4 regions of the Sporosarcina sp. resist genome follow, and region 4 is predicted to be linked to each of the others. Evidence: riboswitches for the same ligand, from Rfam matches in the RefSeq annotation. Region 4 holds a riboswitch; each other region holds the start of a gene.
What was found. A riboswitch is a leader RNA that binds a small molecule or an ion and turns the genes downstream of it on or off. The one in region 4 is predicted to bind thiamine pyrophosphate.
Positions count from the first base shown of each region.

Region 1: another riboswitch for thiamine pyrophosphate. It lies ahead of tenA (thiaminase II); the one in region 4 lies ahead of thiT (energy-coupled thiamine transporter ThiT).
Region 2: another riboswitch for thiamine pyrophosphate. It lies ahead of thiD (bifunctional hydroxymethylpyrimidine kinase/phosphomethylpyrimidine kinase); the one in region 4 lies ahead of thiT (energy-coupled thiamine transporter ThiT).
Region 3: another riboswitch for thiamine pyrophosphate. It lies ahead of H7992_RS01910 (thiamine phosphate synthase); the one in region 4 lies ahead of thiT (energy-coupled thiamine transporter ThiT).

Region 1 is NZ_CP060287.1:1,653,683-1,657,266, reverse strand. It holds gene H7992_RS08400 (AAA family ATPase) at 1-597, opposite strand, end outside; gene H7992_RS08395 (exonuclease SbcCD subunit D) at 594-1,751, opposite strand; TPP riboswitch at 1,902-2,005, shown strand; gene tenA (thiaminase II) at 2,113-2,805, shown strand; gene H7992_RS08385 (ABC transporter ATP-binding protein) at 2,792-3,541, shown strand; gene H7992_RS08380 (ABC transporter permease) at 3,538-3,584, shown strand, end outside.
Region 2 is NZ_CP060287.1:204,457-208,040, forward strand. It holds gene H7992_RS00935 (hypothetical protein) at 1-285, shown strand, start outside; gene H7992_RS00940 (histidine phosphatase family protein) at 498-1,040, shown strand; TPP riboswitch at 1,417-1,522, shown strand; gene thiD (bifunctional hydroxymethylpyrimidine kinase/phosphomethylpyrimidine kinase) at 1,602-2,432, shown strand; gene thiE (thiamine phosphate synthase) at 2,425-3,084, shown strand; gene H7992_RS00955 (DUF3238 domain-containing protein) at 3,140-3,584, shown strand, end outside.
Region 3 is NZ_CP060287.1:381,947-385,530, forward strand. It holds gene thiO (glycine oxidase ThiO) at 1-849, opposite strand, end outside; gene H7992_RS01910 (thiamine phosphate synthase) at 833-1,438, opposite strand; TPP riboswitch at 1,861-1,969, opposite strand; gene H7992_RS01915 (YebC/PmpR family DNA-binding transcriptional regulator) at 2,043-2,762, opposite strand; gene H7992_RS01920 (phosphoribosylaminoimidazolesuccinocarboxamide synthase) at 3,478-3,584, shown strand, end outside.
Region 4 is NZ_CP060287.1:688,804-692,387, reverse strand. It holds gene H7992_RS03365 (tryptophan-rich sensory protein) at 1-706, shown strand, start outside; gene thiT (energy-coupled thiamine transporter ThiT) at 992-1,549, opposite strand; TPP riboswitch at 1,630-1,731, opposite strand; gene H7992_RS03355 (magnetosome magnetite crystal formation protein family) at 1,970-2,311, shown strand; gene H7992_RS24565 (hypothetical protein) at 2,375-2,491, shown strand; gene map (type I methionyl aminopeptidase) at 2,598-3,344, shown strand.

The DNA.
Region 1 (3,584 bases), 960 kb from region 4:
TTGTGCGCTGTCTTTCTTCCCTTTTAGCTGCTCCACTATTTCACGGTACTTATCTGTTTTAAATATTTTCCGCATGATTGTTTCTTTATTTTCTGTATCAGACGTTAGAAACTTTCGGAACTCTCCTTGCGGCAGCATAACAATCTGACTGAATTGTGCTTGTGTAAAGCCGATTAGTTCTTCTACCTTCTTGTTAATTTCAGATACAATCTGCCTGTCGACAAGTGGTACCTCCCCGTCTTCCGTCAGTTCATAGAACTCGCAGCGCGCAGACGTTTCGGACTTGTTCCCCTGTTTGACATACGGTATTTGCCGCATGATGCGGTACGTTCGATTATGAATGTCAAACGTCAATTCAACGGTCGTTTGAACTGCGTCGTCTGCGAAGTCGCTTCGCATCGCACGATTATCCGTTCGATCTTCTCCGCTCGCCTGACCATATAGCGCAAAACAAATCCCATCAAATATCGTGGTTTTCCCCGCACCAGTAGCTCCTGAAATAACGAAGAGTCGATTGTCTTTCAATTCCCTGAAATCGACCGTTTCCGTCCCTTTATATGGTCCAAATGCCGTCATCATTAATTGAATTGGCCTCACAGCTGTGTCCCCTCCTTGTGCATAACTTCATGGAGCACTTCTGAAAAGAGGGTCTCCGTTTCTACGTCTGCCGCTTCTCCTTTCATCTCTTCGTAAAATGCTTTAAAGAGTGCTAAATCATCATGCTTCCCATGTTCCATACGTTGTTCATCAACCGCATTTGCGGTCAGCATGAGCACTTTACGCTCAACATGCATCGCGTTCGGATAGACTGACCGTACTTTTTCCATCGGGAATAAAACCGGTGTCTCATCTAGCAATTTAACAAAAACATAATCCTCACTTACTGGGTGCAACAAAATATCTTCCATCGTCCCTACAACCGTCCGCATATCATGCTTTGGCTTCAACTCCCGTTTCTCAACAGATACCTGCCCTGCAGCATCAAGTTCGATAATTAGAAACCCTTTATTATGATGTTCTTCTGAAATCGAATATTTCATTGGCGAACCCGCAAATCGCACTGTTTCATTTAACACATAATGTGCCTGATGTAGGTGGCCAAGTGCAGTATAATTAAATCCTTCGAAAAGATGCGCCGACACATATTCTGCCCCACCAATTGCCAACGGTCGTTCGGAGTCACTCGTGTTATTTTCACTTTCTCCGTGAGGTGTCACAAAAGCATGTCCAACAAATACATGTCGGACCCCCTCTGCCATTTGTTCACGGATAGTTGCCGTCACTTTCTTCATCGCATCGTTATGGTTCACAATCGTTTCATCTTCGTGCAAATGTTTTACAACAGAAGGATCCGCAAATGGTACGAGATGGAAATGAACCTCACCGTAATCATCTGACAAAACGACCGGTTCGATTACTTTCGTCATCTGACCTGCAATATGGTAGCCATTTACTCGCATCAATCCGCTTCCAAAATGGAGGCGTCCCGGGCTATCATGGTTTCCTCCAATCGCTAGGACAGGTATTCCAAGTTCCATAGTAATTTTTCCAAGCACTTCGTCAAGTAGTGCAATCGCTTCTGTAGGTGGCACCGCACGGTCATACAAATCGCCTGCGATAACGACCGCATCTGGCTTCTCTTCTTCGACTGCCTCTACAAATTGATCAAGCACATAACGCTGTCCTTCTGTCATATATATACCTTGAACGAGCTTGCCTAAATGCCAGTCCGCTGTATGGAAAAATTTCAAATTCATTTCCCCCTTCAACACTTTTTCTTTCTACTTTACAGGATAATTCTCGTAAAAGGAAACATACATTCCTTTCTAACTTTTCGCAAAGTTAAGGTTGACCTTCTATTTTTAATATGCTTATAATGGGGATGAGTCCAATTTCATATGATCCACCGCTAGGGGTGCTCTAACAGAGCTGAGAGAGGCATGTGCCTTGACCCTTATAACTTGAACTGGTTAATACCAGCGTAAGGAAGAGGTGCTGACACAATAATTCTGCCGGTCTATTTTCCGGGATACTTTTGATTGTCTACAACCCACTTCTTCTTCAAGGAGTGGGTTTTTTGGTTTTCAAGAATACAAAGGGAGTGTTGGAATCATGAAGTTCACTGACCGTTTGTTAGAAAAGACGTTACCAATCTGGAGACAGAATCATAGCCATCCGTTCGTACAAGGAATTGGCGATGGGACGCTTGATCCGGATAAATTCAGGTTTTATATGGTACAGGATTACTTGTATTTGATTGATTATGCAAAACTGTTTGCGATCGGGGCTGTAAAAGCCGACGACTTGGAAACGATGGGCAAATTCGCGACACTACTCGATGGGACGCTGAACAAGGAAATGGCCCTGCATCGAAGCTACGCACTGCGGTTCGGCATTTCTGAACAGGAACTTGAAAACGCTAAGCCGTCACCAATTGTACTTGCGTATACGCACTACATGTTACACGTCTGTCAAAATGGAACGGTTGCGGAAGTGATGGCTGCTCTGCTTCCTTGCGCATGGAGTTACTGGGAAATCGGTAAGGAGCTAAATGCTATTCCAGGTGCTGCCGATCACTCGTTATATGGCGATTGGATTCAGATGTATTCTTCGGATGAATTCAAGGAACTTGCGGGCTGGTGTATTGATTTAATGAACAAATCAGCAGAAGGAAAACCGGAGCATGAACTGTTAAAGCTCGAGGAGATTTTCCTCAATACAACTCGTTATGAATATATGTTTTGGGATATGGCAAATACAAAACAAATGTGGCCTGGAGTTGAAATGATAAATGCTATCGTTTGACGGTGTTTCATTCACGTACCAATCAGGCAACAGCATACTCGATAATCTGTCATTCAACATTCTTCCCGGTGAGTTTATTTCGATAATTGGTGTTAGCGGTTCCGGTAAAAGTACGATTTTTCGTCTTGTAACCGGATTAGATGAACCCTCAGGGGGTACCATTTCTCTTGAAGGGAATCCAAATACTCAGCGCCTTGGAAAGGTCGGCTATATGCCACAACAAGATTTGTTACTGCCTTGGCGAACCATTTTAGAAAATGCATGTCTTCCGCTTGAAGTAGCCGGATTAGATAAGAAGGCCGCCAAGGAACAAGTACAACCATTATTACAAGAGTTCGGTCTTGGTGGAACAGAGGATAACTATCCAGGAGAACTTTCGGGTGGAATGAAGCAGCGCGTCGCTTTCTTACGCGCTGTTCTTTCTGGCAATTCCCTACTATTGTTGGATGAACCGTTTTCAGCACTCGACGCCATCACCCGACTGGCTATGCAAGAGTGGCTAATCAATCTGTGGGAAAAGCGCAAATCAACTGTCCTTTTCATCACACATGACGTAGAGGAAGCACTGTTTCTGTCAGACCGTATTTTTCTGTTGCAAAACAAACCTGTCACTTCATTCGTGGAAATCGAAGTGCCTCTTGAAAGACCTCGAATAAGAAACGATTTACATCGCGCTGAAATGCTCGAGCTAAAAGAACTGCTTATCGGCAAGCTCAGAAGTGAGGTTTCGCTGTGAAAAATACGGCTTCCTTAGTAATCATTGCAGGATTTCTAAGTAT
Region 2 (3,584 bases), 480 kb from region 4:
TCCGAGGCGCTACTAGGGAGTATCGTCTATCAGTTGATGTCCGATCCAATCCGCACAGCTTCTCTCTTTGCATCATTGAACAGCAATGCAATAGATGTAAATGCAGCATTATATTTGCAGGAAGAAACGAGCGCTGCCGTTGAGGTGGAAACAGAACATCAATTGATTAACATAGAGGATGATCTGGATAATTTTGATTGGGAACAGTTAAAGGAGCCAGAAGAAACCTCTGTTGTAGAAGAGGAAGACCCTTTAGCTGACTTCCTTGCCCAGATGAATAAATAATAGTGAGTGCCTGCATAAGAAACCACCATGAATGCTTAAATTTTCATGATGGTTTATTGTACAGGCACTTTTTGTTGTGATTTCTAAGGAATCTAAAACATTGAGATGTTTTCTTTGGAGCATACAAGGGAAAAAGAGTAATAGGGATGACTACAGCTAGTTTGCGAATGGGTTGTATGTCTATTTAGTAAGAAGAATGGGGTGAAGCGGGTATGGAAAAAGTTATTTACATCGTGCGTCATTGCTCCGCAGAAGGGCAGGCACCACACGCGGAATTGACTGCTGAAGGGATTCTGCAGGCGGGTCAGCTTGTAGCGTTTTTCGAAGATATCGAAGTGGATCGGATTATTACGAGTCCGTTTTCTCGTGCACGTCAGACGGGCTGGCCTATAGCTGAGCGGAAGAAGTTGCATGTAGAGGTGGATAGTCGGCTTATGGAGCGCGTGCTAAGTTCAATGGATTTCGAGGATTGGTTGATAAAGCTGGAAGATACGTTTTTTGACCTTCATCTAAAATATGAGGGTGGGGAATCTTCGAGTGAAGCGATGTCGAGGGTCTGTGATGTTGTGGATGAGCTGGGTGACGGTTCGCGGACAGTGCTTGTGACACACGGGAATTTAATGGCGCTATTATTAAGTTGTTATGATGAACGATTCGATTTTGGGCAGTGGCAGGCACTGACGAATCCAGACGTGTATGTTATACGGATTAAGGATGGGGACTCAGAAGTGGAAAGAATTTGGGGTTCTGAATAAAAAAACAGGCCGCTGTGATGTCGGCCTATCTAGGTTTTAGTGAATGTTAACCCATTGTAAGATTAGTAATAATGACCACTGCAATAATAACGAGTGCCCCGAAAAGACTGATCCACATGGATTTGTCGGGATTATTCGGTCTGCTGTCTGCTTTATGCATAAACTGCGCCTTCTTTCTGTTTATGTCATTAACTATACTCTTATCGACGATAGAATGGAATAAACTGTTACCACGTGAAACGAGTTTATTATATATATTGAACCTATTTGATGGAGTTTTTTATTTCCATTACTCTATGCTTCTATTGAAAATGGACCAAACATTCCCACAATCTCACACTAGATATGTTACACTTGCTACAAAGCTGAATAGTTTAACAACCACTAGGGGAGCCTTTTTTAGGCTGAGACGTGCATGAATGCGCGGACCCTTGGAACCTGATCCGGATTATACCGGCGTAGGAAAGTGGGTACGCCTTTTACGAATAGTTAAATGGCTAGCCGCTTTCTTACGCCACCGGGAAGCGGCTTTTTAGTATAAATAAAAGGGTGGCGAATCGAATGGTACGTGTGGCATTGACAATTGCGGGGTCGGATAGTGGTGGTGGTGCGGGTATTCAGGCAGACTTGAAGACGTTCCAAGAATTGGGTGTTTTCGGTACGTCGGCACTGACAGCGGTGACAGCGCAAAATACATTTGGAGTGACGGCGATACAGCCGGTTGACACCGCTATTATTAAAGCGCAAATACAGGCAGTTATTGAAGATTTTGATGTTAAAGCGATTAAGACAGGGATGCTCTTTTCGACAGAAATTATCTATGCAGTGGGAGAGGCGTTTCATTGGAGCGGAATTCCACTTGTCATTGATCCGGTGATGATTGCGAAAGGGGGTGCTTCATTGTTAGAAAGACAGGCGGTTGAAGCGTTGAAGACTGTACTGGTACCTCTTGCAGCTATTGTTACACCTAATATTCCAGAAGCAGAAGTGCTTGCAGGAATGGAAATAAAGACGAATGAAGACATAGAACGAGCGGCGAAACATATAATAGCGTTGGGCGCGGGGGCGGTTCTTATTAAAGGGGGCCACCGGAAAGAAGCGCCTTATGCGGAAGATCTGTTCATGGGGGCTGACGGGGAACGGTTCTCGGTTCGCGCACCATGGATTGATACGAAAGATACGCATGGAACAGGGTGTACGTATTCGGCGGCACTGACAGCGTTTTTGGCAAATGGGGAAACGGCAGCGAATGCAGTTGTTTCTGCAAAATGTTTTATCCACGCAGCAATTGAAGATGGACTTAAAATTGGTGGCGGCCATGGTCCGACGAATCACTGGGCATATGGACGCCGCGGTAACAAGACAATGGAAGGGGTTGTAGTTTATGGATAAGCAAACAGTTAACTTATATTTCATCATGGGTACAGTGAATTTGGCGGGACGCGACCCGTTACATGTCTTAGAAGAGGCGCTAAAGGGTGGTATAACGAGCTTTCAATTACGTGAAAAAGGGCCTGGTGCATTAACGGGTGAAGAATTGAAGGCATTTGCACAAGCGTGTCAGCAATTATGTGAACAATATAGTGTACCTTTCATTGTCAATGATGATATAGGTCTTGCGATTGAAATTGGTGCAGACGGTATTCATATCGGGCAGGAAGACGGATATATTTCAGCAGTGCGTGACAAGGTTGGTCCAGACATGCTAATAGGTGTTTCTACGCATAATGTAACAGAAGCGATTGCGGCAGCTGATGCTGGGGCTGATTATATCGGTCTAGGTCCAGTTTATGAGACACAGACGAAAATGGATACGCAACCGGTTATTGGTATCGAGACAATTAGGGAAGTGGCATCGTTGTTACCTGGCTTACCAATTGTTGCGATTGGCGGAATTTCAGAACGCAGAGCCGGTGCTATCATTAAAGCGGGTGCGTCAGGGGTAGCGGTTATTTCTGCAATTTCTGGAGAAGAAGATCCTGGAGAAGCAGCAAGTCGTTTAAAAGGTGCGGTCCTTCTTTCATTAACAGGTATTGAAATGTAATGTTTAACTGCTCGCGAAATATACCACACTTCCAAGTAAGGGGTGTGGTGTGCGGATGAAAAAGAAACTGTTTGAAATACAAACCGTTTTGCATAAGGCAGATCTAATCTATTTCACATGGAATGATGTCGGCGGAACCTACAAAGTCTATAGAGACGGGCATCATTTGTATGAAGGAACGGTCTCTGAATTTAGTGACGGTGATTTCAAGCATGCGAAACTATATAATTACTTAATCGAACGTGTTGAGGATGGTATTGTGATTGACGTTATTGCATTGCAAACGTCAGCATTTGCTGAACAGAAAAACAAAGAAAGTCCGCTTCAGTCACTTGTCATGACAACGATTGTCGCAAAGACGCAAATTGCATTGTCTTGGGAGGAAATTAAAGATGTCGCTGAATATGATGTCTACCGAAATGGGACGCATATGACAACGGCGGTCGGTAATTCTTACATCGACAGGGATTTTTCGTTGGATGAAATCTATACGTATACGA
Region 3 (3,584 bases), 310 kb from region 4:
CATAACAGGAAGGCGGGAAAGACCAGGTATAAAACGTTCCGCAATAGCACTTAATGCCAAATTACCGGCATCAGTTATCTGCAAGTCTGTATGTCCGTATTCCATCGTGGCCCCGATGACGAGCGTTCCACCCGAGCGTGGAATTACGTAACAGCCTTTATGGAAAAGTGTATAAGGTAATTGCATGCCTACCGCATTGAGTTGCATACATTGGCCTTTCACTGCGGTCATTTGCAGCCCTGACACAAGCTTGGCACTCGCTGCACCGCTTGCAATGACTAGATGTTTTGCGTTGATAACGGACGACGCAATGCGTATCTGATAGCCGCCATTTAACAGTGTGATTTCATCGACTGTGGCCTGTTCTGAAACAGTAGCGCCCAAACTTTTAGCCGCTGCGCAATATGCCAGACAAGCCTTTTCAGGATGAACATGAACGTCTTCTTCAAAAAGATACGCACCAAAAGCAGGAGGGGCGACATGTGGAATTCGTTCGCGAACTTGTTCAGCTGAAAGATGAACTGCGTTTTTCCAACGGGAGAGGGCAATTCGTTCTTCTTCGGAACAAGCAAACTGAACAATACCGCCAGCTGTATAACCGAAGTCCGCCCCTGCATCACGTTGGAATTCTGAATACAGTACCTGACTTTCTTGCGCGAATGAATAAAAGGTATCATTCAAATATTCAGAGTGAGCACCGAGCATTCCGCCAGCTGCACGGGTAGTCCCTTGAGCGATTTTATCGCGTTCAACAAGGTGAACTGACAAACCCTCTTTTGCTAAATAATAAGCTGTACTGCAACCAATAATCCCTCCCCCAATAACGACAACATCAACTGGTTGTGACATGGTTCGCATCCTTATAGGCTGTTGCTGCAACTTCAGGATTGTCACTGCCAAAAATGGACGACATCAATGCAATTCCTGCAACTCCGCCTTGATTTAATTGCGGAAGGTGATGCGGCTGAATTCCACCAATTGCGTAGATAGGAATTGCTAGCGATTCAACGATTTGAAAAAGCTCATCGGTTCCACGGGGGAAGAGGCCAACTTTTGAACTTGTCTCGAATAAATGACCATAAAGAATCCAGTCAGCACCTTCTTTATAAGCAGTTTCAGCTTCACCATAAGAGTGGACAGATCTGCCGAAGGAGATAGCCGGGAATTTTTTTTTGAGTAGCGTTAGCGGTTCGCCGTATCCGGGAAGTTGAACTTTGTTAATCCCGGTAATTGAAGCGACATTCGTTCGCCCATGGACAATTAGTTTAGTTGAATTAAAGCCAGATTCGATTAATTGTCGAATCAACGCTATTATTTCTGAATCCATTTTCGATTTCTCACGTAAGATGGCTGCGTCGATAAAAGGTTCGATTGCTAGCAGGGTATCAAGCAATTGGCTACGTTCCATTTTGTCATCTGTTACGGCAATTATCTTCATCGAACTCCTCCTTATCGAAAAGAAATAGTATATGTTTTCACCTGGGAATAGGGTCTAGTTTCAGGCGCCAACCCCTCGGGTCATAAGTCGTTTTACTGCGAGGGCTGAAGGACGCCCTCTTCGTAAACCGTCTTATGCCTGTCGGGGGCCTACAGGATGTAGGTCATGCAGCTGTTGCCACAGGAAGTGGCGCACTTAAGCTGCGTTCATTTGTAGCGGCGCCTTCCGCTTTTCTTGTTGTCTAGACTCCAGGCGCCAGCCCCTCGAGTCGCTTCAGTCTTGCCGAAAAGGCAAAGAGCGCCTTTATCGTCAAGCCTTCCAGCGCTTTTCGGGGCTAAACGGCGCCTTCCGCTTTTCTTCATAAAAAAAGACCACTTTCCAGGTATGGAAAGTGGTCTGTCGATGGCATTAGAATGCACTGATAGGAAGACACGCCACTTCCCTACGCAGGTACAAACCTGTTCAGGTGATAAGGGTAGCGGAGTGGAACTCGTTTCTCAGTCCTTTAAAAGGATTCCCCTAATGGTCGAATATGTTATGAAGTTGTCAATCTATTAGTAGCATAGCACGTCAATGGAATGAATGAAAGGATGAACAGTTGCGCTTAGTCGTCTAAGTGGACGTTATGATGCACTTGTTGAACATCTTCCAAATCATCCAGTACGTCAATCATTTTCTCGAATTGTGCTTGAGCTTCTGGTGACAGAGTCAAGTCGTTTTGTGCAAGCATTGTTATTTCAGCGACGTTAAACTCTGTAATACCGGCACTTTTTAAAGCTGCCTGAACAGCATGGAACTGGTCTGGCTCAGCATAGATGATGACCGATTCCTCTTCATCTAGAATATCACGCACTTCGACGTCCGCATCCATTAGAAGTTCGAGAACGTCGTCGGCGGACATACCTTCAATTCCGATAACTGCAGTCGCATCAAACATATAGGAAACGGATCCGCTGACACCCATATTACCGCCATTTTTACCGAATGCGGCGCGTACTTCTGATGCAGTACGATTTACGTTATTTGTCAGTGTATCGACAATAACCATCGAGCCATTTGGTCCGAATCCTTCATAGCGAAGCTCGTCAAAGTTTTCTTCTGAACCACCTTTTGCTTTTTCAATTGCCCGGTCAATAATCGCTTTTGGTACACTATATGTTTTTGCGCGTTCTACGACAAATTTTAGCGCTTGATTCAATTCAGGATCAGGCTCGCCTTGCTTCGCTACTACATAAATTTCACGTCCGAATTTTGCATAAATGCGACTCGTGTCCGCATCTCTTGACGCTTTTTTCTCTTTGATATTGTTCCATTTACGGCCCATGAATTTCCACTCACTTTCGATTAAGCATAGATTTACTACAATAAGTATACAACAATTATATGCAAGTAGACGAGTGGGAATTATTAAAAATGGGCTGTTAGGTTGTATAAGAGAGAAATTTTTTACCTGTATATGTTGAATTAAAGAATCCCACTAAATTTACTGTGGCGCTCAATAAGGAGAGAGTATTAATTCGGGGGGGGGGATTGTAGAACGCTTGGCGCTTTGGGGATGCCTTTGCCGCGCCTGCGCTAGGATGTTCATTATCGAGAGAAATGTGATTTTGAGATGTATACGCCGAGATAATAATGTGCTTATTTTTTGCTACTAATTCTATTCAAGAAAGACACACTCCGGGTTGCAGTTTTCATCGCAGATAATGAAAAGCTCTTTCTCACATAGACTATCTAGCGCAGGCGCGTCTTCGCGGGAGGCATCCACAAAGCGCCGAAGCGGTATTAGGGGGAATCCTAATTCATTTCAAGTACAAGGTTTTTTTCAGTAGCCTCCCAAAAGCCCTTGTAAAGCGCATACGCCGTATTCATTTGTTCAACATATATACTGTCTTTCAATTATGAGAATTTGTCTACTATCGTACAGTTTTGGCGTGATGGAAAGAACATTATCCGATATTTAAGAAAAACTCTTTTTCTTATGACGATTCTCAATTATACTAAAGGTGAACGTTCATCCTACTATAGAAGGGAACAGACGCATGGAACTCATATATAAAGGGAAGACGAAAGATGTATACAAATTGGACGGCAACAATGTACTACTGAAATTTAAAGATGATGTAACCGGAGAAGACGGGGTTTTCGA
Region 4 (3,584 bases):
TTCGCTCATTGCGGTCGTTCTAGTCAATGCAGCTGCGAATATAATGCCTATCAATGGAAAAACAACCGGGCAAATCTCTAATAGTTTACCGGTACTATTTACACCTGCAGGATATACCTTTTCAATTTGGGCAGTTATTTATCTGCTTCTCGCTATCTGGTTATACGGCTTTATGCGCAACACAGTAAACATTAATCATGCATTATTCAATCGGAGGGTAGTTTTGTTTGTGCTCAGCTGCCTATTAAATATCACTTGGATTTTGCTTTGGCATTTTGGTTTCTTCGGATGGACAATTATTATCAACCTGGTTCTTCTTTTAACACTGTTAACCATTTATTTTACTTATTCTATAAAAAATAGTCATATTCATGGTAGAGTTCCGATTGCTGTCTATCTAGGATGGGTTTTTGTCGCGACCATTGCAAATATCAGTTACGTCCTTACTTTGCATGAATGGTCTGGTTGGGGACTAAGTGACCCGCTATGGACCGTCATCTACTTGACTATCGCAACCGCTATTGCACTTCATTTTTTATACCATTACGCGGATATAGCATTTAGTGCTGTCTTCATATGGGCATTTATAGGTATCACTGTAAAAAACGGTGCTGATGAACTATTCGTCTCTGCCGCAGCCCTATTTCTTGCAGCTACAATCGCAGGATTCATGTTCTTCAGACGAAAGTCATTCACACCTAAATAAAAGTGCAAGACACTGTTTAGCCCCGACAAGCGCTGAAAGACTTGAAGACAAAGGCGGTCTTTGCCTTTTCGGCAAGACTGAAATTAAAGGAAGGCAGTCTAAAATCGCGACATCCTGTCGCAACAAGGAGGGATGTAGCTCAATCCCTCCCCACTGCATGACCCACTTCGTGTGGGCCCAGGGGCTGGCGTCTGGAGTCTAGACATCGATCCATGTAGAACAACTTATACTTTCTTACCTTTAAAAAAATCGCCGTCCTCCCACATTGGGCAGAACGGCGATTTTCTATTTTCTCTCTAAAAGACGCGGTGCTGTAGTGAATAATATTGACGCAACAATTGCTGATAATATTATTGAAGGTATCATGTAACTTGCATTGTATACGAGTGAATAGAGCCATACGGGCTGTCCCTCAGGTGCATAAGATGCAAAAAATACAATTCCACCAATGAAGTGAATCAAGTATCGAAGTAGGCCACCGATAACTGTCCCCACAACGATTGCTGTAACCATTGAGCCTTTGTTGCCTTTTACTTTACTACTTAACAGCCATGCAAGTGTAACACCTGCCACTCCAACCAACGTGTACGCCACGAAGTAATCAAGCGCAGCCTGTATTATATTAAAGACATAGCCTCCCATCATCAGTTGCAATAACCCGCTGACGAAGCCAGTCAGCATACCGCCTGCAATCCCCCATCTAAATGCCATGACAACAATCGGCAACATTGACAGCGTAACCGAGCCACCCTGTGGCATTTTAAAACCAATCTGATCAAGTACAAATGAAATTGCACCTAAAATAGCTATTTCAAGTAAAAGTTGAAGTCTTTTCCGATCCAAATTAATTCATCCCTTTCCTAGCTCAGCGAAAGATGTGGGCATAAAAAAAGACATCCCGAAATAGATGGGACATCGAATATGTCAATTTCCATCCACATTCCTACGCAAGAATAATCTTACAGGTTCTAAGGGTCAGGACGTGCTGTCCAATCTCAGCCAAATAGGCTCCCCCTGTGGTTCCAGTAATTTAGTTGTCTAGTTCATTGTATAAGATGGGGATCCTATAAGCAAGATGATTAACAGGGATGATAATTATCCTATATATGTTGAAATTAAGAATTCCATTAAATTCGCTGCGGCGCTAGGAGATGCCGCCAATCTCAGGCTCCAGTTAACCCTTGTATGGCCTCTTCGCCAAGTTTAATCTAGGGATTCATTTACTCAATATATATATAGTTAAACTAAAATGGAGGGATTCGTGTGTCGAACAATAAACTGTTAGCCGCCCTATGCTACTTTAGTGTCTTCTTCACCCCTTTACTTATACCCGTCATTATTTATTTCGTTTCGGATGACCGTGAAGTAAAACACCATGCCAAGCGCTCTCTCGTTTCACATCTTGTTCCTGTCGTACTTCTTATTGCAGGATTTATCATTTTTTCTTTTTCAATGTTTTCCTTTACCTACGACCTGAATGTAATGCCTAGTGGTAACTTTGGATTTTGGCAATTAACACCTGTCTTATTCATGCTAGTTTATGGAGTTTTGCTCATAGCAATTCTAATTTGGAATGTGTTTCAAGGTGTTAAAGTATTGAAGTGAATGTTTATAAAACCACCTATTCGGGAAAAAAGTAACAAATGCTGTGTTTAGGAGTGATTCGTAATGAATATTGGAAAATTATTAAAAACCGCTATTAAATTGGCGCCTATCGTCTATCCGATTGTTCGCAAAGTAATGAAAGAAAAAAAAGTAACAAGTACGACAATCCCAAAGAAATAATTCGACAGTCTGCAAACGTTTTTTAAGTTTGTAGGCTTTTTTGTTCAGCTCCATATGATATAGTATGGTATGGAAAAGAATGAACGGAAGAAAGGATTTGAACATAATGATTGCAAAAACTGAACAGGAAATTGAAGCGTTAAAGAAAATCGGCAAAATTGTTGCTGAAATCAGGGAAGCGATGAAAGAAGCAACTGTCCCTGGTAAAACGACGAAAGAAATTGATGACATCGGCGGTCGCTTATTCGAAGAAAAAGGTGCAATTTCAGGTCCTATCGCAGAATATGATTTCCCTGGATTTACATGCATCAGCGTCAACAGTGAGGTTGCCCATGGTATGCCTGGTTCCCGCGTGATAGAAGATGGAGATCTTGTTAATATTGACGTCTCAGGTTCCTACAATGGTTATTTTGCTGACACTGGCATTTCATTTGTTGTCGGTACACCCGATAATAAGAAACAACAATTATGTGATGTGGCTAAGAGTGCATTTGAACGTGCAATGACAAAAGTTAAAGCAGGTTCAAGCTTAAACCAAATTGGTAAAGCAGTTGAACGCGAAGCAAAAGAAAATGGCTTAAAAGTCATCAAAAACTTGACTGGCCACGGCATCGGTAAAGCGTTGCACGAAGAACCTTCGCATGTACTCAATTATTATGACGCATGGGATAAGACGCTTCTGAAAGAAGGAATGGTTCTCGCAGTTGAACCGTTTATCTCTGAAAAAGCAGAGCATATTATTGAATCAGGGGATGGCTGGACGTTCATTACACCAGACAAATCTCTTGTGGCTCAAATCGAACATACAATTATCGTCACAAAAGGCGAACCAATTATTTTGACGCAACTATAATTAGTGCCTAATGCGTTCTTTCAATATATATAGAAAAGGGCTGTCCCTGGAAATCCAATGCACTTGGATTCCTGGATAGCCCTTTTTATTATTGTCTAGATATGTGGTAATAAAGTATTCCATTAAATTCACTACGGTGCTAGGGGATGCCTTCACTCGATTTATATAACTATTTTCCCACGTCTATTGATTAATCAAAAATCACCAGTGAATAACATGATCACCTACTGGGCGCTACTT